Regions from separate parts of the Mixta mediterraneensis genome, predicted to be linked through region 1. Evidence: predicted binding sites of a transcription regulator. Region 1 holds the regulator's gene; each other region holds the start of a gene.

What was found. Region 1 encodes CRP, which controls carbon source genes, mostly activating them, when cyclic AMP is high. Its sites were predicted from a motif close to ATGTGANNNNNNTCACAT; they were not measured.
Region 2: a site for CRP is predicted at 5,676-5,693, ahead of QRY16_RS05780 (PTS mannitol transporter subunit IICBA). Genes of this name have one in related genera too.
Region 3: a site for CRP is predicted at 5,240-5,257, ahead of QRY16_RS10290 (iron-containing alcohol dehydrogenase). Genes of this name have one in related genera too.

What each region holds. Positions count from the first base shown of each region.
Region 1 covers NZ_JASUAZ010000020.1:1,377-9,595, forward strand. The annotation lists gene tauC (taurine ABC transporter permease TauC) at 1-492, opposite strand, end outside; gene tauB (taurine ABC transporter ATP-binding subunit) at 489-1,256, opposite strand; gene tauA (taurine ABC transporter substrate-binding protein) at 1,278-2,258, opposite strand; gene QRY16_RS12980 (LysE family translocator) at 2,460-3,062, opposite strand; gene QRY16_RS12985 (hydrolase) at 3,147-4,139, shown strand; gene QRY16_RS12990 (YheU family protein) at 4,143-4,361, shown strand; gene QRY16_RS12995 (phosphoribulokinase) at 4,423-5,292, shown strand; gene QRY16_RS13000 (OsmC family protein) at 5,323-5,727, opposite strand; gene crp (cAMP-activated global transcriptional regulator CRP) at 6,029-6,661, shown strand; gene QRY16_RS13010 (YccS/YhfK family putative transporter) at 6,719-8,219, shown strand, end outside.
Region 2 covers NZ_JASUAZ010000005.1:124,773-132,991, forward strand. The annotation lists gene eptB (kdo(2)-lipid A phosphoethanolamine 7''-transferase) at 1-724, opposite strand, end outside; gene QRY16_RS05760 (HD domain-containing protein) at 1,259-1,852, shown strand; gene QRY16_RS05765 (HTH-type transcriptional regulator) at 1,892-2,185, opposite strand; gene QRY16_RS05770 (gamma-glutamyltransferase family protein) at 2,951-4,552, shown strand; gene QRY16_RS05775 (DUF3053 domain-containing protein) at 4,790-5,506, shown strand; gene QRY16_RS05780 (PTS mannitol transporter subunit IICBA) at 5,952-7,889, shown strand; gene mtlD (mannitol-1-phosphate 5-dehydrogenase) at 7,984-8,219, shown strand, end outside.
Region 3 covers NZ_JASUAZ010000013.1:15,505-23,723, forward strand. The annotation lists gene QRY16_RS10270 (SDR family NAD(P)-dependent oxidoreductase) at 1-255, opposite strand, end outside; gene QRY16_RS10275 (sialidase family protein) at 255-1,451, opposite strand; gene QRY16_RS10280 (sodium:solute symporter family protein) at 1,453-2,868, opposite strand; gene QRY16_RS10285 (dihydrodipicolinate synthase family protein) at 3,085-3,969, opposite strand; gene QRY16_RS10290 (iron-containing alcohol dehydrogenase) at 3,966-5,129, opposite strand; gene dtnK (D-threonate kinase) at 5,319-6,572, shown strand; gene QRY16_RS10300 (D-threonate 4-phosphate dehydrogenase) at 6,565-7,545, shown strand; gene QRY16_RS10305 (DeoR/GlpR family DNA-binding transcription regulator) at 7,552-8,219, shown strand, end outside.

The DNA.
Region 1 (8,219 bases):
GCCTGCCAGCGTTGATAGCGTGACCGGGGCGAATATCGCCAGGTAAATCAGCAGGATTTTCGAAGTTTCACCAATGCCAAACCAAATGACCATCAGCGGCAGATACGCCAGCGGGGGCACCGGGCGATACAGTTCAATCAGCGGATCGAGCAACCCGCGTATCGCCGGACTGAGGCCCATTGCGATGCCAACCGGAATGCCGATCGCCGCTGCGGCCAGCAGTGCAATCAGCATGCGCATCAGGCTGGCCGCCAGATGCTGCCACAGCGTGGCATCCATAAATCCTTGTGGGCTGGCGATGAGCAACAGCTTGCTCAGTACCTGCTGCGGCGAAGGCAAAAACAGGGGCGCAATCAGGCCAAGTGCCGTCACGCCCCACCATATCAGCAGCAGTATGCAGACACTTAGCAAGCTCAGGCTGAGCTGGGTAGAAAGCGGCCAGCGTAGGCGGCGTCGCGATGGTATCGTTTTATCATTGATCAATGCGCTCATACAAAAGCCTCCCGCTGCGCAAAAACACGGCTCAGCACATATTCACGCTGGGCGATAAACGTCGGATCGGATTTAATGCTGCGGCACGCTTCGCCGCTGGCAAAGCGCTGACCAAAATCAAGCCTGAGCCGCTCAACAACGCGGCCTGGGCCTGGAGACAGCAGAACCAGTTCGCTGGCAAGGAAAATCGCTTCTTCTATATCGTGAGTAATTAACAAAATCTGCTTGCCGCTATCACGCCATAACGTTAACAACAGGGTTTGCATCTGCTCGCGGGTGAAGGCATCGAGCGCGCCAAACGGTTCGTCCAGTAGCAGCAGTTGGGGATCGGCGGCCAACGCACGCGCGATACCCACGCGCTGGCGCTGACCACCGGAAAGCTGCCAAATCTGGCGCTTCTCCGCTCCTTCCAGCCCGACTTTTTTAATCAGTCGGCGCGCAATGATTTCGCGTTCCTGACGCGCCATGCCCGCCAGCTGCAAACCAAACGCAACGTTATCCAGCACGTTGCGCCATGGCAATAACCCTTCATGCTGAAATACCACGCCACGCTCTGCGCCCGGTCCGTTAATTACCTTGCCATCCAGCGTGATACTGCCAGATTCAACCGGCAGAAAGCCGGCAACCAGGTTGAGCAGCGTGGTTTTGCCACAGCCAGACGGGCCAAGTACAACCAGCAGCTCACTGTTATCCAGTTGCAGGTTGATGTCCTGCAAGACGGGTTGACCAGCGTAACGGGCATTAAGATGCGAAATGCGTAGCATGGTTGCTCCTTACCTGTGGGCTTACGGTTTGGCTAATGGCGCAACAAAACGCGTGGTGACAAAGCTGCTGTAATCGCTTTCTGCCTGCGGCACTTTCCCCTGCTCTTTCAGGAATTGCGCGGTATCAACAATTGCTGTGTTGACCGGCTTGCTCAGCTGCTCAACCTGCTGCTGTGCGGTGAGATAAGTGTTGCCTTTCACCAGACCGGGTATTTGCGCTGCCGGCACACCGCTCAGACGTGACAATTTATTCAGGTTATCCGGCTGCTTCAGCCATTGTTCAGGGTTAGCGATGTAGGTTTTTTGCGCCTCAAGCGCGCTGCGGGCAAAAGCCGTGACGATGTCAGGATGCTGCGCGGCGAAGTCTTTGCGCACCACCCACACGTCAAGGGTTGGCGATCCCCAACTTCCGACCTGTGAGGAATCAGTCAGCACTTTGCCCTCTTTCTCAAGCTGATTAACGGCGGGCGCCCAGACGTATGCACCATCAATATCGCCCCGTTGCCAGGCGGCAATAATGGCGGGAGGCTGGAGATTAACTAACTGCACCTGCGACGGCTTAATGCCCCAGTGCTTTAGCGCGGCCAGCAGGCTGTAATGGGTGGTGGAAATAAACGGAACGGCAATACGTTTACCGATCAGATCTTTCGGGCTGGCGATACTCTTTTTCACTACCAACGCTTCGGAATTGCCAAGCTGAGAAGCCAGCAGGAAAGCTTCAATCGGCAGCTGCTGCGTGGCTGCTACCGCTAACGGGCTGGAGCCGATATTACCAATCTGTACGTCGCCAGAGGCCAGTGCACGCAATACTCCCGCGCCGCTATCAAATTTGCGCCAGTCAACGGTTGCACCGCTTTCTCTGGCAAAGGTGTTATCTGCCTGTGCTACTTTGGCTGGTTCAGCCGAGGTTTGATACGCCACGGTGACATTCACCGCTTCTGCCTGAAAAGTCAGCAGTGCCAGTGCTGCTGCTAAAACTGTTAATCGTCGTTTCACTGCCATGATGCTGCACCCCAATTTTTTGCGATGCGGGCAGTTTCCCTGTAACGATTAATTTCACAAAGGAATTAAAAATTATCCCTAATAAAAATAAGTCCTTAGATCATCATCTGCAAAACTAAGAAGAAATTCGCAAATACAAAAGCAGTCAGAAAAGACGGGAAGCGTTGTCCTGAAAACGCGTTGAACGCGCTTCCCATGAGCTTAATGCCAGATTAATAATACGCAGGCGGCGGTTAACACCCCCATTGCTACATTGAAGAGGGTCCAGGCGCGTCGGCTGCGCAGAATACGGCCAATCAGGGTGCCAAAACCCATCCAGATCACCCCTGAAACCAGATTCACAATAAACATACCGATACTGATCGCCATCACCGAATGGCGATACGCCTCTCCCGCCAGACTGAAACTGGCCACCGCTCCCAGCGCCATCAGCCACGCTTTGGGATTGATCAATTGCAGCAACCCTCCTTGCCAGAAAGGCATCGGGGCGACACGAGCCGTATCGGTTTCCAGCTTTTCATAAGTCGCGGTCGCAATCTTCCATGCCAGCCATAGCAGATACAGGCTACCGGCAATCTTCAGAATTAAGTGCAGTGAAGGGTAAAGCAGGATTAAGCCACCCACTCCAAACGCCACCATCAATAGCATCACCTGCATGCCGATCATGATGCCGATCATCAAGGGAATGGTGCGCAGAAAGCCAAAATTGGCCCCTGAAGCGGTGAGTAACATATTATTAGGGCCTGGCGTGATCGCAGCGACCCAAAGAAAACCCAACATTGATAAAAAAAGACTCAGTTCCATGGAAATCGGGTGCTCCTCACCCCTGGCAAGCAAAAAACCTATCGAAGCTAGCAGTGTGATAGGGAACAGACAAGGCTTTACAACATGAAATTTATGGATGAGCAGCATGAGCGCTTTATCGCACTCGCTGGCTTCGGTAATCCGCATCTGCAAACCGTGCTACCACGCCTGCTGCGTCGCCATGTCACCTTGCAGCCGCACTGGCAGCGGCTGGATCTGCCGGACGGCGACTTTGTTGATTTGGCATGGAGCGAAGATCCACAACCGGTACAGCATAAGCCGCGCGTAGTGTTGTTTCATGGCCTGGAAGGCAGCTTTTATAGCCCTTATATACATGGGCTGATGGCGAGGTGTCAGGCACGCGGCTGGCTGGCGGTGGTGATGCATTTTCGTGGCTGCAGCGGCGAACCCAATCGACTCAACCGCATTTATCATTCAGGCGAAACGGAAGACGCTCGCTTTTTTTTGCAATGGCTGCGCACTCGCTGGGGCCGCGTTCCGACAGCGGCAGTAGGTTTTTCGCTGGGTGGCAATATGCTGGGTTGCCTGCTGGGTCAGCAAGGGGAGGATACCGCGCTGGATGCTAGTGTCATTGTTTCGGCGCCGCTGATGCTTGAACCCTGTAGCCTGCGGCTGGAGCAGGGATTTTCGCGCTTCTATCAATACTATTTGCTGGCTCAACTCAAAAAAAATGCTGAACGCAAGCTACGCGCATGGCCGGAAACGTTACCGGTGAATTTAACCCAACTCAAAGCGCTGCGCCGTCTGCGCGATTTTGATGATGCTATTACCGCACGCGCGCATGGCTTTGTGGATGCCGGCGACTATTATCGTCGCGCCAGCGCCTTGCCTCTATTAAATTCAGTACGTAAACCGCTGCTGATCATTCACGCCAAAGACGATCCGTTTATGAGTAGCGACGTGATCCCGCGAAAAAACCAATTATCTGCCACTATTACTTATCAAATGACGTCGCATGGCGGCCACGTTGGATTTGTTGGCGGTACGCTGTTCCAGCCACAACTGTGGCTGGAACAGCGCGTGCCACAATGGCTTTCACCTTTTTTGGATGGCTAATCTGTGATTATTCCCTGGCAAGAGGTTTCACCCGAAACCCTCGAAAATCTGATTGAAACCTTCGTGCTGCGCGAAGGAACCGACTATGGCGAGCATGAACGCAGCCTGGAAGACAAAGTCGCTGACGTACGCCGCCAGCTTGAGCGCGGCGAAGTGCTATTAGTGTGGTCCGAACTGCATGAAACGGTAAATATCATGCCGCGCAATGAATTTCGTGGCTAATGCGTTAACGAGGAATTCATGCTAACAATGCTCTTCGCCCGACCTCACAGGAAGCTTTTCTATGTCTGCCCGCCATCCAATTATCGCAGTGACCGGTTCCAGCGGAGCAGGAACCACTACCACCAGCCTCGCCTTCCGTAAGATTTTCCAGCAGTGGGATCTGCACGCGGCAGAACTTGAAGGCGATAGTTTTCATCGCTTCACGCGACCTGAAATGGACATGGCTATCCGCAAAGCGCGCGATCTGGGACGTCATGTCAGTTATTTCGGCCCCGAAGCCAATGATTTTGGTCTGCTGGAACAAACCTTTATTGAATATGGTAAAAGTGGTCAGGGTCAGTCGCGTAAATACCTGCATACCTATGACGAAGCGGTGCCGTGGAATCAGGTGCCCGGCACCTTTACGCCGTGGCAGCCACTGCCAGCCAATACCGATATTCTGTTTTATGAGGGGCTGCATGGCGGCGTGATGACCGCGCAACACAACGTGGCCGAAAACGTCGACTTGCTGGTTGGCGTAGTGCCGATTGTGAACCTGGAATGGATCCAAAAACTGGTACGTGATACCAGCGAGCGCGGCCATTCTCGTGAAGCCGTAATGGATTCGGTGGTGCGCTCAATGGAAGATTACATTAACTTCATCACGCCACAATTTTCTCGCACCCATATTAACTTCCAGCGCGTTCCCACTGTGGATACGTCAAATCCGTTTGCCGCACGCAGCATCCCGTCGCTGGATGAAAGCTTTGTGGTTATCCATTTCCAGGCGCTTGAAGATATTGATTTCCCCTATCTGCTGGCGATGTTGCAAGGATCGTTCATCTCGCATATCAATACCCTGGTTGTTCCGGGTGGCAAAATGGGGCTGGCGATGGAGTTAATTATGGGGCCGCTGGTCAAACGGCTCATGGAAGGCAAACGTATTGAATAAGGGGGGAGGCCACAAATCGGCCTCCGGCAACTACAGTTCTGTCACTTCATAACTGTGAGTGATTTCCACACCTTTACCTAACATAATCGCCACCGAGCAATACTTGTCGGCAGAAAGGTCAACAGCGCGCGCCACCGCTTTGTCAGCCAGCGCTTTGCCGCTCACAATAAAATGCAGATTAATATGGGTAAAAATACGCGGCGCTTCTTCGCGACGTTCGGAAGTGAGTTTGACTTCACACTCGACTACATCATTGCGGCCTTTCTGCAAAATGGACACCACATCAATCGCGCTGCATCCCCCTGCTGCCATCAGCACCATCTCCATCGGGCTGGGCGCTTTATCGCCAGCGTTACCGTCCATCACTACCTGATGGCCCGACGACGATTCGCCAAGAAATGTCAGACCTTCAACCCACTTCACTCTTGCCTGCATGATATAGCCTCCATAACCTGATCATTTGCGTCAGAGTACGCTTTCACCTGGTAAACAGCAATCCAGAGAAATCCGCCCTTTGCTGAAGCGAGACAACACAAGACAGTCGGCAAAAGCTGTGTTACAAACAGAGCTGAAAATATTTTTCGTCACCTGATGACGAAGCCGGGAAGAATTAAGCGCCATGCGCCAAATGCAGCCCGAATAATTTCCAGAATGGAAAATGCTTGAAGCTTTCATCGCCTGACAGGGAAATTGTCCCCTGTATTTTGGGCACGATTACAACAGAGGATAATAGCGAATGGTTCTCGGCAAACCGCAAACAGACCCTACACTCGAATGGTTCCTGTCCCATTGCCATATTCACAAATATCCATCCAAAAGTACGCTGATTCACCAAGGTGAAAAGGCTGAAACGCTTTACTACATCGTGAAAGGTTCCGTTGCGGTTCTGATCAAAGATGAAGAAGGCAAAGAGATGATTCTCTCCTATTTGAATCAAGGCGATTTTATTGGCGAGCTTGGCCTGTTTGAAGAAGGTCAGGAACGTAGCGCCTGGGTACGTGCGAAAACCGCGTGCGAAGTGGCAGAAATTTCCTACAAGAAATTTCGTCAGTTGATTCAGGTAAACCCGGATATTTTGATGCGACTGTCGTCGCAGATGGCGCGTCGCTTACAGGTAACGTCAGAAAAAGTGGGTAACCTCGCTTTCCTTGACGTTACCGGACGCATTGCGCAAACGCTGCTTAATCTGGCCAAACAGCCAGACGCCATGACGCATCCCGACGGCATGCAAATTAAAATTACTCGTCAGGAAATTGGCCAAATCGTTGGTTGCTCACGTGAAACCGTGGGCCGTATTTTGAAGATGCTGGAAGATCAGAACCTGATCTCAGCACACGGCAAAACCATCGTCGTTTACGGCACCCGCTAATTCCTGTCACTCCCGGCGTGATGGCAACATCACGCCGTTATTATTTGCGCTGAGCTGATGTGGCGTCGAATCATCTATCATCCGGAAATTAACTACGCCCTGCGGCAGACGCTGGTCCTTTGCGTGCCCGTTGCACTCGGCTGGCTGTTTGGCGATCTGCAAAAGGGACTGCTGTTCTCGCTGGTGCCTGCCTGCTGCAATATTGCTGGCCTCGATACTCCCCATAAACGCTTCTTTAAGCGCCTGATTGTCGGCGGCAGCCTGTTTGCGCTCGGCAGTTTTCTTATGCAGTTTCTGACACTGAAAGGCGTTCCGCTACCCGCCATTCTGCTTGTCATACCCTTATTGCTCGGCGTGACGGGTGAAATCAGCCCGCTTCATGGGCGTTTACTGCCCGGTTCGCTAATTGCCGCCATTTTCACACTGAGCCTGATGGGACGTATGCCGATGTATGTTCCGCCGTTGCTCTATATTGGCGGTACGCTGTGGTACGGCCTGTTCAACTGGTTTTGGTTCTGGCTGTGGAAAGAGCAGCCGATGCGTGAAAGCCTGAGTCTGGTCTATCGCGAGCTGGCCGATTACTGCGACGCGAAATACACGCTACTGACGCAATTCGTCGATCCAGAAAAAGCGTTGCCGCCGCTGCTGGCGCGTCAACAAAAAGTGGTCGATCTGATTAACATCTGTTATCAACAGATGCATATGTTGTCGGCCAATGGCGATGAAAGCCATAAACGCCTGAAGCGTTCCTTTCAGGTTGCATTGGATTTGCAGGAGCATATCTCTGTCAGCCTGCATCAACCGGAAGAGGTGCAAAAGCTGGTGGAGCAGAGTCATGCGGAAGCGGTGATCCGCTGGAATGCCAGAACCATTTCGTCCCGGCTTCGGGTGCTGGCGGATAACATTCTTTATCATCAACTGCCCGACCGCTTTGCCATGGATAAACAGCTCGGCGCGCTGGAAAAAATTGCACGCCAGCACCCTGATAACCCGGTCGGTAACTTTTGTCTTTATCATTTCAACCGTATCGCGCGCGTCCTGCGCACGCAAAAACCACTCTATCAGCGCGACCTGATGGCCGATCGTCAGCGTCACCTGCCGCTGTTGCCCGCCCTGCGTAGTTATCTGAATTTCAAGTCTGCTGCACTGCGCACTGCTGGCCGCTTTGCCGTTATGCTGATGTTGGGCAGCGCACTGGCCATGTTTTTCAATATTCCTAAACCTTACTGGATTCTGATGACCATTATGTTCGTGAGTCAGAATAGCTACAGCGCTACGCGGGTACGCATTCAACACCGCGCGCTCGGCACATTTGCCGGTTTAGTGATTGCCGCTGCCACTTTGCGCTTCGCCGTACCGGAATCGCTGGTGCTGCTTATCATGCTCGTTATCACCTTCGTCAGTTACCTGTTTACCCGTAAATTTTATGGCTGGGCGACCATTGGTTTTACCGTCACAGCGGTATATTCACTGCAACCGCTGTCGCTGAATGGCGCACAGTTCCTGCTACCACGACTGATGGATACCCTGATGGGTTGCCTGATCGCCTTTGGTGGCA
Region 2 (8,219 bases), on a different contig from region 1:
GCGCAACGTAGGTAAATTTCTTCGCGGGATCGAGCAGTTCCTGACCATCGAGGGTTTCATCAAACTGCGTCCAGGCAAATAACCCCACCGCCGCCAGCCAGTTTGACGGTAAATAAGAGTGCGCTACGATACCGCCATAACTGGGCAGATCGACATTCGTAATATCTTCATTAACTTTTTGCAGCTTATCGAAATAGCGAATCGGCAACCAGACCAGCGCCACACAAACCAACATGATCACCGTAGGTTTAAGACGCTGGCCCGGCGTTCGTAACTGCTCATTCAGGGTCAGGCTCAGATTATTACGCCAAATCAACAGCAGCGGCAGCGCGCTGACTAATATCATCCATGCATAAAAGTGCAGGCCAATAACCTCTTTCGACAAATCCATATCGGTGGTCATTACGGATGCCACAATGCCATAGCCAATGACCACATTGAAAAAAGTCATGTAATAAGCAGAAGCAACCGAAATAAGCACAAGACAGGTCGCGAGCACGCGATAAATTTTCTTGCCGCCCAGCGACAGAAGGCGCATCAGAAAGAAAGTCAGTACAACAATTGCCACTACTTCCGTGGCGGCAGTTACCCAGTTTATTAACGTTGATTTAGTTAAAAACCCATCAAAACGGCGATAAAAAACAGGTAAATTCAGCAAGATACCGATGTACAACGCCAGCAATAGCGACAGCTTTTGCTGCGTTAGTTTTTTAATATAATTCATGAAAAATGGTGTTTCCCTAGAGTTTGCGCTTTATCGAACGTTAGTGTGACTACCAGGTTGCAATAGAGTTCGTTTCATTAGCGCAACGGACAAAATGTCGGAAATGTCTAAACGGTTTACCGCGAAGGGAAGCAGTAAAACATGCAAGGATTGGTTAGACCAGTAAATAATATGATTAATAAACGATCGCCTGTTTTTTTAATCTACTCATCCCTCTTAAACTGCTGCGTCCCGGGGTTTCAACATCGTCTGAAAACAGCATCAGGATCCTGCTTCGGACAATGTGATTACCCGGCATTCATCATGGCGTGAAAGCTGAGAATGGCGAACGGCTAAAATACGTGACGTAAACAATCTCTGACAGGCCTTATTTCTATCAGAAGACATAATACAGCGCGCAGCGCAGCAATGGATTTAGCAACGGTACGGTAGCGCCGCCTCCCATTTTTTGTCATCTTGATAAGTATTCGTGGGTAAAAACACAGATAGCGCGCTAAATAATTGCAAATCGCTTCTTATGCTGGAGATTAAAGCATGTTGGATTCTCTGGAAGACCGGGCGCGACGCTATGCCACGCAGGCCCATGCCGAAGCAGGCCAGCGACGCAAATACACTGATGAGCCGTATATTGTACACCCTGCGGCGGTGGTTGAATTAGTCCGTAGCGTCAGTAATGACGAACATTCGCTGGCCGCGGCCTGGCTACACGATACGGTTGAAGATACCGCCACCACCTTAAACGATATTGCTGATCATTTCGGCCCACGCGTGGCTGAACTGGTAGAGATGTTGACCGATAGCGCTCAGCTGGCGGCAAAAAACCGTACCGTACGCAAGCTGGCCCATTTTCAACACACCGCCAGCGCCTCTCCCGCAGCGCAAACCATAAAATTAGCGGATATTATCGACAATACGCGTTCCATTGTGCGTTTTGATCCACATTTTGCCCGGGTTTATCTGATAGAAAAGAAGGTGCAGATCGGCCTGCTGAAACAGGGCCATGCCCAGCTTTGGCAACAGGCATCTATCATTATCGAAAATGGCATCGCTCAGCTAGGACAACCGCCGTATAGTGTGCCGGAGAGTTGGTTTATCAAGCAGACCGCGAAATACCGTGGCTTAAGCTAAAAAAACCCGCCAGCGGCGGGTCCCTTTGTTTTTCTCATGTTATTCAAGTAACTGCCGCCCAAGATAGGGGTTGGCGTGAAGCAATTTCATCAATTTCTGTGCGGTGGCTGAAGGACGTGTGCGGCGTGCCTCCCAACTTTTCACAGAAGAAACACTAACACCCATCACTTTGGCAAATTCATCAACCTTCATGCCGGTCATTTCACGCAAGCGTTGTGGTTCTGGCATGACGGGCTGGAGTTGAATCTCCGAATCAATAGCGCGTTTATCACGTGTCAAAACAATCTGCTCAAGGCTGCTGAGCAATTCAAACATTGGGTCTTTTAATTCCATAGAGAACTCCTTAAAACTCACTATGAATCACCTGAAAGTAGAGAGGTAGGAATCTGAAATCAGATTCTGAAACCAGACAAATCAGGCTGTATCCCGCAAGGGTTTGTTTTTGTTATAGATGAAACCATTACGGGACACAGCCTGTTGCGCACTGCTTGTTAAAGATGTCAGGGCAATGCAACAAATGCCGGGATGATAAGTATGGATAGAGACCTGACGGTTTGCTGAACAATTTATGATTATTTTTTAACTTTGTGCTAGCGCCTCAACCTAATTACCAATAACCAATTGATTAATATCGTCTTTTATTAGCACTTTTCCTTGCCGTTACTGAATAATTGCGCTTAACGGTGAGACAACCCTAAGCTCTATATCCTCTCCCACCTTCTGAACTGACCCAGAATGCCTGCTGTATCGTTTGTTTGTGCTGTTTCCGCCGGTTCTCCACCCACACCAAACGCTGTTCGCCTTCTGTCTTTCAAGGCTATGCCACAACATCAGCAGAAAGGGTTTTCTAATAACAACTTAATACGGCAGGCTGCTGTTAAAGATGAATTCAGGTGCTTTAGCTCCACTATCAGCCGAAACCAACCGGTGACGTGCGGGGCGAGCACAGCTAATACAGGGCGCGATGCTAATACCGTTTACGGATAACTGACGCAAACGCCACACGTGCCGTTTTTTTGTGCAACTTGCCATTAGGCTGAGCATGACGAATGACGCGACGCGCTTGATTGGCATAACGACTGAACAAAAGGAGTCTTTATGAAAGAAACAGTAGATTTTGATGTCAGCTACCCTTCGCATCGTGTACCGATGATGGGCCGCAATGCGGTTGCCACTTCACAACCGCTGGCTGCACAGGCAGGCATGCGCATGTTGCAGCGAGGCGGTAACGCAGTTGATGCCGCAATTGCCACCGCCATCGCGCTGACGGTGCTGGAGCCAACAGGCAACGGTATTGGCAGTGACGCGTTCGCCATTATCTGGGATGGTAAAGAGCTGCATGGATTGAACGCGTCAGGTCGCGCGCCGGCGGCATGGAGCCCAGAGCGTTTTGCCGGTCACAGTCAAATGCCGTCAACCGGCTGGGATGCCGTCACCGTGCCTGGAGCAGTCTCTGCCTGGGTAACCTTAACCGAACGTTTTGGCACCCTGCCGCTAACCACGCTGGCACAACCGGCAATTGAATATGCGCGCGACGGTTTTCCAGTCTCCTCATTGATTGGTCAACTGTGGCAGCGCGGTTACGACAAACTGAAAAATCAGCCGGGATTCGTGGAATGTTTTGCGCCAGAAGGGCGTCCGCCGCGCATTGGCGAGCTGTTCCGCAACCCAGCGCAGGCCGAAACGCTACAGAAAATAGCCGAAAGCAACGGTGAAAGTTTTTATCGTGGTGAGCTGGCAGAAAAGATTGCCGCTTTTGCGCAGGCGCATAACGCCGCCCTGACGCTGGAAGATTTAAAAAAACATCGCGCCGACTGGGTGAAGCTGCTGTCGCATCCGTTTGCTGGCGGGTCGGTTCAGGAGTTGCCGCCGAATGGCCAGGGCATTGCTACATTAATCGCGCTTGGCATTCTGGAGGCGTGGGATATTGGTCAATACGCGCCGGATTCTCCGCAGTGGCTGCATCTTTCCATCGAAGCGATGAAGCTGGCTTTGGTGGACTTAGAGCGCTACGTCACCGATGAAGATCATCTTGAATTCCCGGCTAATTTGCTACTGAGCGAAGGCTATCTTAAGCAGCGCGCGGCGTTGATTAACCCGGAACAGGCAGGCGATTTTACCTTTGGTTCGCCGCAGCAAAGTGGCACGGTTTATCTCTCAACCGCCGACGCCAGCGGCATGATGGTGTCATTTATTCAGTCTAATTACATGGGCTTTGGTTCCGGCGTGGTGGTGCCGGGAACCGGTATCAGCCTGCAAAACCGCGGCGCGGGTTTCTCGCTGGACCCTCATCATCCAAATGCGGTCGCGGGAAATAAGCGCCCGTTCCATACCATCATCCCGGCCTTCGCGCTGGATGCGCTGGGGCAACCGCTGATGTCGTTTGGCGTAATGGGCGGACCGATGCAAGCGCAAGGACATCTGCAACTGGCGCTGCGCATCATGCAGCATAAGCAAAACCCGCAGGCGGCAATTGATGCACCGCGCTGGCGCGTCGTGCAAGGGCGTGAGGTTGTATTCGAGCCAACAATCGATCGTAATACGCTGAGCGCGCTGCGTCGGCTGGGGCATAACGTAGTGCTGGAAGATCCGCTAAGCAACTATAACTTTGGTGGAGCACAGGTGATTGTGCGCGATCCGCAAGGGTTTTATATCGCCGCGACTGAAAGCCGTAAGGATGGCCAGGCGCTGGTGTATTGAGTATCAGCGGGGAGGCGGAGAGGATCGCGGATACGCCCTGTGGTGCGCCTGCTGCCTGACAATCTGAACGGGCAAGCTTTGGGATTCAGTTCAGCTGAAGGAGAAGGCTGAACGCGCAGGTTGTGCGTACAATACGTAACCGCGCGGGTTTCACGTTGTGTGCGCTCCCGTGTTTGTTCTATTCTTTAGGCCATTCTTCCCTAGACATCAGCCCGTTTACTAACAGGAGTTGAACGCATGGCTTCAGGACTTTCCCGCCTCTGGGTGCGCAGCAGCCTATTACTTGCTGGGGCGCTTATTGTGCTGCAACTCACCGCATGTGGTGATAAAGAAGGCGACCAGCGTAAAGCCTTTACCGATTTTCTACAAAATACCGTGATGCGCAGCGGCGAACATCTGCCGAGTCTGAGCGAAAATCAAAAGCAGAGCTTCGGTAAGTTCGCCAGTGATTACGCCATCATTTATGGTTTTTCGCAGCAGGCTAATAAAGCCGTTGATCAAGGAATGCGCCCGGTAGTTGATGAGCTGTCAGCGATTCGCGTTCCGCAAGATTATCTCACTCGCCGCGATTCATTGCGTCAGGCCAACGGCGCGTTAGTCATGGTTACGCAACAGATCGAGAGCGCCAAAATGCAGGCCGACAGCAGCAAGGCCGCATTAAAACAGCCGGACGATCTTAAAAAGGTTTACGACAGCGTGTATGACAAAGTAGTAACACAACCCGCTAACTTGCTGATTCCGCTGCTGCCTAAATTACAGGCGTTGAGCCAGGGCGCGGTGCAAACCGGTGACTTTCTGCAAACGCAGGGCACGCGCGTGAGTTTTAACGATGGCGGTGTGCAATTTCCGACCCAGGATCAGGCAACGCAATATAATACGCTGATGAGCAATCTATCAGCGAATGCACAAGCGCTGACGCAGGCACAAAATGCCGTGCAGGCTAGCTCTCAATAGTTGAAATTCAGGGTAAGCCGCCGCGCTTACCCTGCCCTTTATCGCATCACTTTCTTTCAGATTTTATCCAGCCCGTAGCTTGCGTGACTAAAGTGTGATCTGGCGCATTTTTGACCAAAAAATATTTGTGATCTAAATCACATAAATGAAACAAACCGTCCTCTGTTAATTGTGATCTAAATCACACACCTTCCCGGAATACGTTCAAATTGCCGCCAATATGGCTTCCCTACACCCTTTTTTTGTGATCCATATCACTTAAATAACCCTCAGTAACCCCGTAAGTGCGTGATCTTAATCACATTTAGGTTGGGTGCTACGCAGCGTCATATTCGCGTGGTAGAGTCCGCGTGCATACAGTAATACCAACGGCTCCCCGCCATGGTCGCTAAACAAAAACAAACGCGCTCTCCTATTGCAGCGCGTCTCAATAAGGGGTGAGTTTATGTCCTCATCAGTGAAGGTCAGAGTACAAAGCTTTGGTCGTTTTCTGAGTAATATGGTGATGCCAAACATCGGAGCGTTTATCGCCTGGGGTATCATCACAGCGCTGTTTATTCCAACCGGCTGGATGCCAAACGAAACGCTGGCCAAACTGGTTGGGCCGATGATTACCTACCTGCTGCCGCTATTGATCGGTTACACCGGTGGGCGTCTGGTTGGTGGCGATCGCGGTGGTGTGGTTGGTGCGATCACCACCATGGGCGTGATTGTTGGCGCAGATATGCCGATGTTCCTCGGCTCCATGATTGCGGGTCCACTGGGTGGCTGGGCGATTAAATCATTTGACCGTGCCATTGATGGCAAGATCAAAAGCGGTTTCGAAATGCTGGTTAACAACTTCTCTGCCGGTATTATCGGTATGTTGTTGGCGTTACTGGCATTTCTGGCAATTGGTCCGCTGGTTGAAGGCCTGTCGCACATTCTCGCCGCCGGGGTAAACCTGATGGTGCAGAACAATTTACTGCCGCTGACGTCCATCTTTGTTGAACCCGCAAAAATTCTTTTCCTTAACAACGCAATCAACCACGGTATCTTCTCGCCGCTGGGCATCCAGCAGGCCAGCGAAGCCGGAAAATCTATTTTCTTCCTGATTGAAGCTAACCCAGGCCCAGGTATGGGTGTGCTGGTGGCGTATATGTTCTTTGGTCGTGGTAGTGCAAAACAGTCTGCGGGCGGTGCGGCGATTATCCACTTCCTTGGCGGTATCCACGAAATTTACTTCCCTTACGTGCTGATGGCGCCTCGCCTGCTGCTGGCGGTTATCCTCGGCGGTATGACTGGCGTGTTTACCCTGACCCTGCTGAAAGGCGGTCTGGTTTCTCCCGCCTCACCAGGTTCTATCCTGGCGGTATTGGCAATGACGCCAAAAGGTACCTATTTTGCCAATATCGCAGCGATTATCGCGGCCTTCGTGGTTTCTTTTGTTGTATCAGCGATCCTGCTGAAAACCAGCAAAGTGAAAGAAGAGGACGATATTGAAGCGGCAACCCGCCGTATGCAGGACATGAAAGCCCAGTCTAAAGGACAGAGCGTTGCGGGTGGTGCTGCAGTGGCAAGCGATGCGATGAGTGTCGATCTGGATCATGTGCGTAAAATTATCGTCGCCTGTGATGCTGGCATGGGCTCCAGCGCAATGGGTGCGGGCGTGCTGCGTAAGAAAGTGCAGGACGCCGGTCTGAGCAATGTGTCAGTAACGAATACCGCCATCAATGCCCTGCCGGGTGATGTGGATCTGGTAATCACTCACCGCGACTTAACTGAACGCGCGATTCGCCAGGCTCCTCATGCTCAGCACATTTCGCTGAATAACTTCCTCGACAGCGCGCTGTATAGCACCCTGACCGAGCGTTTAGCCGCAGCCAATCGTGGCGAAGCTAAGCCTGCAACGACACCACAAACGGTGAGCGACAGCCACGATGAAGGCAATGCGCAGCTGTTCAAACTGGGCGCCGACAATGTTTTTCTCGGTCAGAGCGCAACGAATAAAGAGCAGGCGATTCGTTTTGCAGGCGAACAGTTAGTGAAAGGCGGCTACGTTGAGCCAGAATATGTCGAAGCGATGCTGGAACGTGAGAAACTGACGCCAACTTATCTCGGTGAATCCATTGCTGTGCCTCACGGAACAGTCGAAGCTAAGGACCGCGTACTGAAAACCGGTGTGGTGTTCTGCCAGTATCCGGCTGGTGTGCAGTTTGGTGAGGAAGCAGAGGATATTGCCCGTCTGGTCATTGGTATTGCTGCGCGTAATAACGAGCATATTCAGGTGATTACCAGCCTGACCAACGCGCTGGACGACGATCGGGTCATTGAGAAGCTGGCCAATACCACCAGCGTGCAGGAAGTGTTGGATCTGCTGTCAGGCAGTCCGGCTATCGCGTAATTCAGTCAGTTTATTTTCCCTGGGGCGGGTAAGCCCGCCCCGAATTCCGGGGCGGGCATGCTCGCCCTTTCGTCTTTTGATATGGGTCAAATTTATGAAAGCGTTACATTTTGGAGCAGGCAACATCGGCCGTGGTTTCATTGGCAAACTGTTAGCCGATGCGGGCATCGAACTGGTATTTGCAGACGTCAATCAGGTCGTGCTGGATGCACTAAACGCGCGTCATGAGTATCCCGTTCATGTGGTCGGCGAGCAGGCGAAAATCGAAATTGTTAAAAACGTAAGCGCCGTAAACAGCGCCAGCGAGGATATTATTTCGCTGGTTGCCGG
Region 3 (8,219 bases), on a different contig from region 1:
CAGTTCGCCCAGCGGTGCGGCCTGCATCATTCCAGCAGCATGAACCACGGCTTGCGGTACAGGCAGCTGTGCCAGTAACGTCTGCAGCGCTGTGGCGTCACTGATATTTACCTGATAAGTGCGTAGCGCCGGATGCTCGTGCTGAATCGCCGAACGGCTCAGGCCGATCACTTGCCAGCCCTGTGCCAGCAACGTGCTAGCAATTGCCTGACCGATGCCCGAGCTGGCGCCGGTGACCAGCGCCGTTTTAGCCATCACGCGTCACCGCCTTGTACCCAGGACTCCTTCACACGCACATATTTAATCGCCTGGCGGAAATAGGTGTAAGCGATATGCAACTCGCCGTCTGCGCCCTGTTTAATACTGGGGTATGAGAACTCACGGTTTAACTTCTGCTGCGAATTGTTAGTCATGCAATAGCCATCGCCCTCATCCAGATTGCGCTGCAACGGCCAGCTTTTACCGCCATCGCGAGAGATCGCCAGCGTCATTGGCGCACGCGGCGCTCCCCAGAACGCGCTGCGACCGGAACGCACCACCGGTTCAACGGCCACCGCTACGGCAACATCATCGTCATCATCTTCGATCTCGTCATACAGCGACAGACGACGCTCGCTGGCTCCTTCGGCGCTCATGGCGTTGAATACCAGCGCCAGATGGCCGTTGCGCAGGGTGGTAACCTGAATCGATGAGTTGTTGTTGGGCAATGACAGCGGCTGTGGCGCGCTCCAGCTTTCGCCATGATCGATAGAACGGCTTTGATAAATATGATCGGCCCAGCGGCTGCGATACAGCGCCAGCAGCGAACCGTCATCCAGTAATGTAACGTTCATGTGCACGCAGCCGATACTGTCAGGTACGGCAACATCACGCCAGGTCTGGCCTTTATCCTCAGAAATCTTCACGGCGCTGACGTCATAACTGCCCACCCATTTTTCGCCCGGCTGTGTCAGGCAGTAAAACACTGGCAGCAGCCAGTTGCCATTAGGCAGCACGATCATTGGCTGACGGATAAAGGTGCCGGGTTTATCCAGCAGCGTGTCAATGGCGCCCCAGCTGCGACCAAAGTCACGTGACTGTCGATAACGCACGATCGCGGTGTCCTGATTGCCCGATTTTTGTGCCGTCCACATTAGCCACAACACCTGATCAGGATCGAGGAACAGTACGGGATTTTGCTCTGATCGGCTGGGATCGTCCGACAGCTTTTCAGCATCACTCCACTGTTTGCTGCCATTGACCAACCGCGAACACCACACTGAAATATCCGCAATCCCTTCCTGAGTGCCACCAAACCAGAAACAAAGCAGATCGCCATTCGGCAGTGGCAACAAATTTGCAGCATGATTTTGTACGCAGTGTGAAGGCAGCATCGCGACCTGCTGCGCGGCATCCTGCGGATGGGGTGCGACCTGGCCGGTGCGCTCTACGGTGACGGTTTCCTGAGTCATTTTAAGCTCCACTTTTTTGTGCATTATGTTGCGTGTTGTGCTGCGACTGACGTGACGGGATGCAGCGATCGATCACCATGATGATCGCCGGCGTAGTCAGCGCGACGTACATATTGTTGATGCCAAACGGGTTACCGAGGATGAACCACACAGACGTCACCACGCAGGCACCAATCAGACCGGCATTTGCACCACGCGTACTCTTAAACCACGGCAGATAGAACGCCATGATTGCCACCACGGTAATCGACAGACGAATCGCGCGGGTGAAAAACGACAGCTTCAGCACTTCCGGGAAGAACAGCACAAACAGCAGCGGGAAAAAGCCGATGGCGATAGAGATCCAGCGCGTCATTTTGAATTCACGTTCTGGCGTGGGATTGCGGTACGGCACATAAAAATCTTTTACCACCAGCGAGGCAACCGCCAGCGCCACGGTGCCGACGCTGACAAAGATCGACGCCACCAGCGATGTGGTCACAATGGCCGCCAGCCATGGCGACATGTCCTGCAGAAACACCGGCAGCGCATACAGGCTCTTAATGTCAGGGTGGGCAAACTTCGCCGCCACGCCAATCAACGCCATCGCCAGACCAATCGGCAGACAGAAGAAGAAGGCCACCCAGGTCGCACGCTTCGCCGATTTCACATCTTTGGTTGACGAGATGGCCTGAATAACAAACTGGGTACAGAAGATCGAGCCGATAGTACCAATCAACCACGCCACAATGGTGCTGGCACCCACGTGACCGTCCCACGTCCAGTAAAAATCAGGCATTTTTTGCATCATCGGCGCAATACCGCCGGTCATGTGCAGCGCCACGCAAAGGATAATCAGAATGCCGGCATACTTCAGGGCGCTGTGCAGTAAGGTAACCCAGGCGACACCCTTCATACCGCCAAAGGCAAAGTAAAAGGTACTGACCACTGCGGTGATAAAAGCGGCTTGCGTCAGATCGATTTTCAACACGGTTGAAATGGCCGCTGCACCGCTGATGTAATTGCCTACGTTTACCAGCAGCAGCGCATAAATCATGATGAGCGAAATGATGTTTTTGGTTGAATTACCGTACTTCTCGGCAATTGCGCCAGAAATGGTGATTTTGCCGGTATTGTAGATGCGCTTCACCAGAATCAGACCAAATAGCGGGAAGCCAATCGCCGCGCCAATCACTGACCAGGAGGCGGCGAAACCATCTTCAAACGCCGCTTGCGCCGTGCCGATGGTTGATTTGGCGCCGATGTATTCCGACATCAGCATAATACCAACGATAAACGCTGGCATGGCGCGCGATCCTTCCATAAAGTCACCGCTGCTTTTGCTACGCAGCCGCCATGTAAGCCAGGTGGTAAACAGAATGTAAGCGACAACCATGCCGACGATCAGCAGGGTACTCTCCGTTGAAAATGCATTCATCATGACCTCGATAATTCGGGTGGATGGCGACCATCGGGTTCGTTCTCATCCAGCCGGTAGGATTCAAAGGTGATATTCGATGCCTTGTCTGGACAGGCGAACAATGCGTAATTCAGGTGATGAACGATCAATGCCACACGCGGGAGTATGCGGTGTCAGGTCAGGGCGTCATCACGCGCCCCGTTGGGACCAGGGCAGAAGCTGCCCTGACGGCCATTACTGCAGGTACTGATTCACAATCTGGCGAATCTTTTGCACGTCGTCGGGGCTGAAGTGCACCGCATAGCGGCTTTCGCCCACATCGTAGCCGAGCAGCGTGACGGCTTTTTTCGCTGCAGCCGGTGAGAAACCCACGCTGTACAGATCGGTACGCAGGCCAGTTACGCTTTCTTGCGCCAGACGTGAACCTTCCACATCACCCGCATGAAAGCGGGCCCAGATAGCGTTAATCTCTTTCGGCGCAACGTTGGCGAGCCCGGAGATGCAGGCAGAGCAACCGTCAACGAAACCCTGATGAATCAGCGAGTCCGGGCCGTTCAGTACATCGAAATTCTCAATATCCTGTACCGCTTTCAGGAAACCGCTCAGGCTTTCATCGCTGCCTGCCGAGTCTTTAATACCGATGATGTTCGGATGCGATGCCAGCTTACGCACCGTATCGGGCTGCAGGGTGTTACCGGTACGCGCCGGAATGTTGTAAAGAAACAGCGGCACATCGAGCGCGTCGGCCACCGTTTGGTAGTGATAAATCAGTTCTTCCTGCTTCAGCGGCACGAAATAAGGCGTAATTACCGATACCGCATCAACGCCCAGCCTGGCGATTTGCTTGCCGAGACGGATAGTTTCGCGGGTAGAAATTTCACCAATGTGCGCGACAACCGGCGCGCTGCCATTCACTTCATCCACGCAGGTTTCCGTAACGGCGATTTTTTCCTGCTCGTTCAGTACAAAAAACTCGCCGTTAGTACCACCGCAGAAGATGCCGTTGCCCGCGCTGAGCTGGCGTTTTATCTGTTCGCGTTGGGTGACAGGATTAAATGCGCCATCACGATCAAAAGTGGTGACGATGGCGGTTAATACGCCAGCTATTTTCTTGCTCATACGACCCCTCGTTGTTCCTGGTGTGAAGGAAACAGCGTCAGATAAACGTCACGCACATCGTTGGCAGAAACGGCCATCGGGACATTTTTCATCAGGCGTTGCACATCCAGCGCGGCTTCTACTAAATAAGGCAAGTGATCCGGGCTAATGCCCAGCTCTTCCAGGCTGGCGGGTAATTGCAGGCGTTTCACCAGGGCGGTGAAGTAATCCACTAACGCGTGCGATTTCGCGTCGTGATCAAGCGTCGTATCCGCGTCAGGCAACAAATCGTAAACCTGAGCAAATTTTTTCACTGCGGCAGGGCGGACAAAACGCATGCACGGCGCCAGCAAAATGGCGTTAGCAACGCCATGCGGCAGGTGATATTTACCGCCCAGCGGATAAGACATAGCGTGCACCAGATGCGTCCCGGCGTGGGCAATGGCCGCACCGCCATAATAAGACGCCCACAACATTTCGAGGCGCGCCTGCAAATTTCCCGGCTCGCTAAGGGTGGTTTCAAGATTTGCGAACAGCTTCTTCATGCCAGTCAGTGCATAGTTATCGCTCACCGGATTCGACACGGTAGCGGTGAAACATTCGATCAGGTGGCACAGCGCATCAATGCCGGTAGACGAAGCGATGTGCGCAGGCATGCTGGTAGTGAGTTCAGGCACCAGCGCCACAACGTCGGGCAGCATGACGGGCGCAATGATGCCAACTTTAGTGGCATTTTCCGGGATCGCCAGAATGGCGTTTGGCGTCGCTTCGGAGCCGGTTCCGGCGGTGGTAGGAATCAGCAGCGACGTGGTGCGATGCAGCGGCTTTTCGCCCGCCAGCAGCGCGTCCAGCGAAGGCGCGTTCTCCACACACAGCGCCGACAGCAGTTTAGCAACGTCTAGCACGCTGCCGCCGCCAACGCCAATCACCAGCTCGACGTCACGCGCAGGCAATGCGCTAAGAATGGCAGCCACATCGTGCTGGCTCGGCTCTGGCGGCACGTTGTTTACCACGCTGACGGTAGCAATCTGCTGCTTCAGTTGCGCGATGAGCGTCTTAACGGCCGGAATACTCTCGATATTCTTATCGGTAACCAACAATGCTTTCGTCTTACCGTTCAGCAGATACCTTATGTCGTTTAGCGCCTGGTAACCGCTAATAACCGTGCTGTTGATATTCATTTCATACCCTTATTACTGTGTCTCTGACCTGAATGATTGCTTTTGCTCATGTCAGTGCGAGTGCAGTCACTTACTGTGGCTCAATTTATAGGGCATATTGATTTCGATTAATTTGATCTTGCTCACATATAATCAATAGTGATTGAATATAATCATCCTCAGCGGCAAACAGCCGAGACAGGAGAGACAATGACGCAATCGTCATGGAAAACGCCGGTACTAGTGATTGCCGATGACTTCACCGGCGCAAACGATGCGGGCAGTGGATTTGCCCAGGCGGGTGCTCGCGTCCATGTGCTGTTCAGCAACGATACGCTGCATGACAGTGAAGCGGCAGACGTATGGGTAATCAGCACAGACAGCCGGGCTATCAGCGCCGGGCAGGCGGCAGAGCGCATCACCCAGGTGGTGAAGCAATATCAACCGTTTCAGGGCTGGTTATATAAAAAGATCGATTCAACGCTGCGCGGCAATGTCGGGGCCGAAATCATGGCGGTGCTGACGGCCAGCGGCAGACAACTGGCACTGGTGGTGCCCGCTGTACCGCGACTGGGGCGCACTACGCGCAACGGCGCGGTTTATCTTAACGATGTGTTGTTAACCGATACCGAATTTGCCAGCGATCCCAAAACGCCTATCCTCAGCGCCCATGTTTTACAGCAGCTCCAGCTGCCGGGCACACAGATTGATCTCGCCACGCTGCGCAGCGAGCACCTGGATGCCGTGCTGGCTGAATTAGGCGGGGTGGTGGTGGTGGATGCCGAACAGGACGCCGATATTGCCCGTCTGATGCAGGCGGCGGCGCGTTTAGCGGAAAAGCCGTTGTTAGTCGGCGCGGCAGGCTTGAGTGACGCGCTCGCTGCGCACCTTTCTACCCGACCGGCCAGAGCGGTATTAGCGGTGGTGGGATCGATGAGCAACAGTGCGCAGCAGCAAATCAGCACGCTGGCGCAACAGCGCGACATAGCGCTGATCGACATCGATGTTCGTCAGCTGTTTCAGTCACCCGTCTGGCCCTCAGCGTCAGGCTGGATTGCGCAAAGCGTGACGGCGTTGCGTGCCGGTCAGCACACCGTCATTCGCACCTGTCAGCACGCACAGCAGCGGCACGAAATTGATCAACTTTGTCAGCAGCAAAACCTGACGCGTCAGCAACTGGGTGAGGCGATCTGCCAGTTTTTAGGTGAATTAACCCGTCGGTTACTGCACCAATACCAGCCAGATGCGCTTTATCTCTCTGGCGGCGATGTGGCGATTGCCGTCGCTCAGGCGCTTGGAGCCAGCGGATTTCAAATTCAGGGCCTGGTAGCAGGCTGTGTGCCGCACGGGGTTCTGCTTAACAGTGAATTTAACTTGCCGGTGATGACCAAAGCGGGTGGTTTTGGCGACGAAAACACCCTGGTAGCAGCCATTCGTTTTATTGAGGAGACGTTGAGTGAATAAGGTTATTGCGGTAACGATGGGCGATCCGGCGGGCATTAGCCCGGAAATCATCATCAAGTCACTATCCGAAGGGGATCTGAATGGCGCGCCAGCGGTCGTGGTGGGATGCGCCAGCACCCTGCGCCGTATCCTGGCTATGAATATCACCCCCCAAGCTGAACTGCGCGTGCTCGACAGCATAAAGGACGCATATTTTGCGCCAGGCATCATTAATGTGATTGATGAACCGCTAGCCAATCCTGAAACGTTGAAGCCTGGCGTGGTGCAGAAAGAAGCGGGTGACCTGGCCTGGCGCTGTATTAAACGCGCCACCGGGCTGGCGTTAGCGGGAGAGGTGCAGGCCATCGCGACGGCGCCGCTGAATAAAGAGGCGCTGCACTCAGCGGGTCATATCTACCCCGGTCACACCGAACTGCTGGCGCACCTGACCCATACCAAAGATTACGCAATGGTGCTGTACACCGATAAGCTGAAGGTGATCCATGTCACCACGCACATTGCGCTGCGTAAATTTCTCGATACATTGAACCGTACCCGCATTGAAACGGTGATTGGCATGGCGGATACCTTTCTGCGCCGCGTCGGGTTTGAAAAGCCGCGTATCGCAGTGGCAGGCGTTAATCCCCACGCGGGTGAAAACGGGCTGTTTGGCGACGAAGAGATCACGACCGTCGCGCCAGCAATCAACGCGATGAAAGAGCAGGGTATTGACGTATATGGCCCTTGCCCACCGGATACCGTGTTTCTGCAATGTCAGGAAGGGCAATACGATATGGTGGTAGCGATGTACCACGATCAGGGACATATTCCGTTAAAACTGCTGGGCTTTTATGATGGGGTGAATATCACCGCTGGGCTGCCGTTTATTCGCACTTCGGCAGACCACGGCACGGCATTTGATATCGCCTGGACAGGTAAAGCGAAGTCTGAGAGCATGACGATCTCCATCAAACTCGCGATGCAGCTCGCATAGGGAAATATGAAGGGACAAAGTCGTCTTGATCAGATTATGGATTATCTGAAAAGCCATAATCTGGTGACTGTAGAGCAGTTAGTGAGCGCGATTTCTGCCTCACCGGCCACCATCCGGCGTGATTTAATCAAGCTGGACAAAGAGGGCGTAATCAGCCGTAGCCACGGTGGTGTGACTTTAAATCGATTTATTCCAAGCCAGCCGACGACGCTGGAAAAAATGCAGCGTAATTTAGCTGAAAAGCAGGCGATTGCCGAGCAGGCTGCCAGCTTTGTGCGCTCGGGCGATGCAGTGGTACTGGATGCCGGCACCACCATGCTGGAGCTGGCTCGACAGTTGACGCATCTGCCGCTGCGGGTGATTACCGCCGATTTACATATCGCGCTGTTTCTTTCTGAATTCAAACAGATTGAAGTGACCATTATTGGTGGTCGTATCGATGATTCCAGCCAGTCCTGCATTGGCGAGCATGGCCGTCGCCTGCTGCGCAGCATTAACCCTGATATTGCTTTTGTTAGCTGTAACTCGTGGAGCCTGGCGCGTGGCATCACCACGCCTACCGAAGAAAAAGCCGGACTGAAGTATGATTTGCTGGCTAATGCCGGTCGACGTGTTTTGCTGGCTGACAGCAGTAAATACGGCTCCTGGTCGCTGTTTTGCGCCGCACCGCTGGA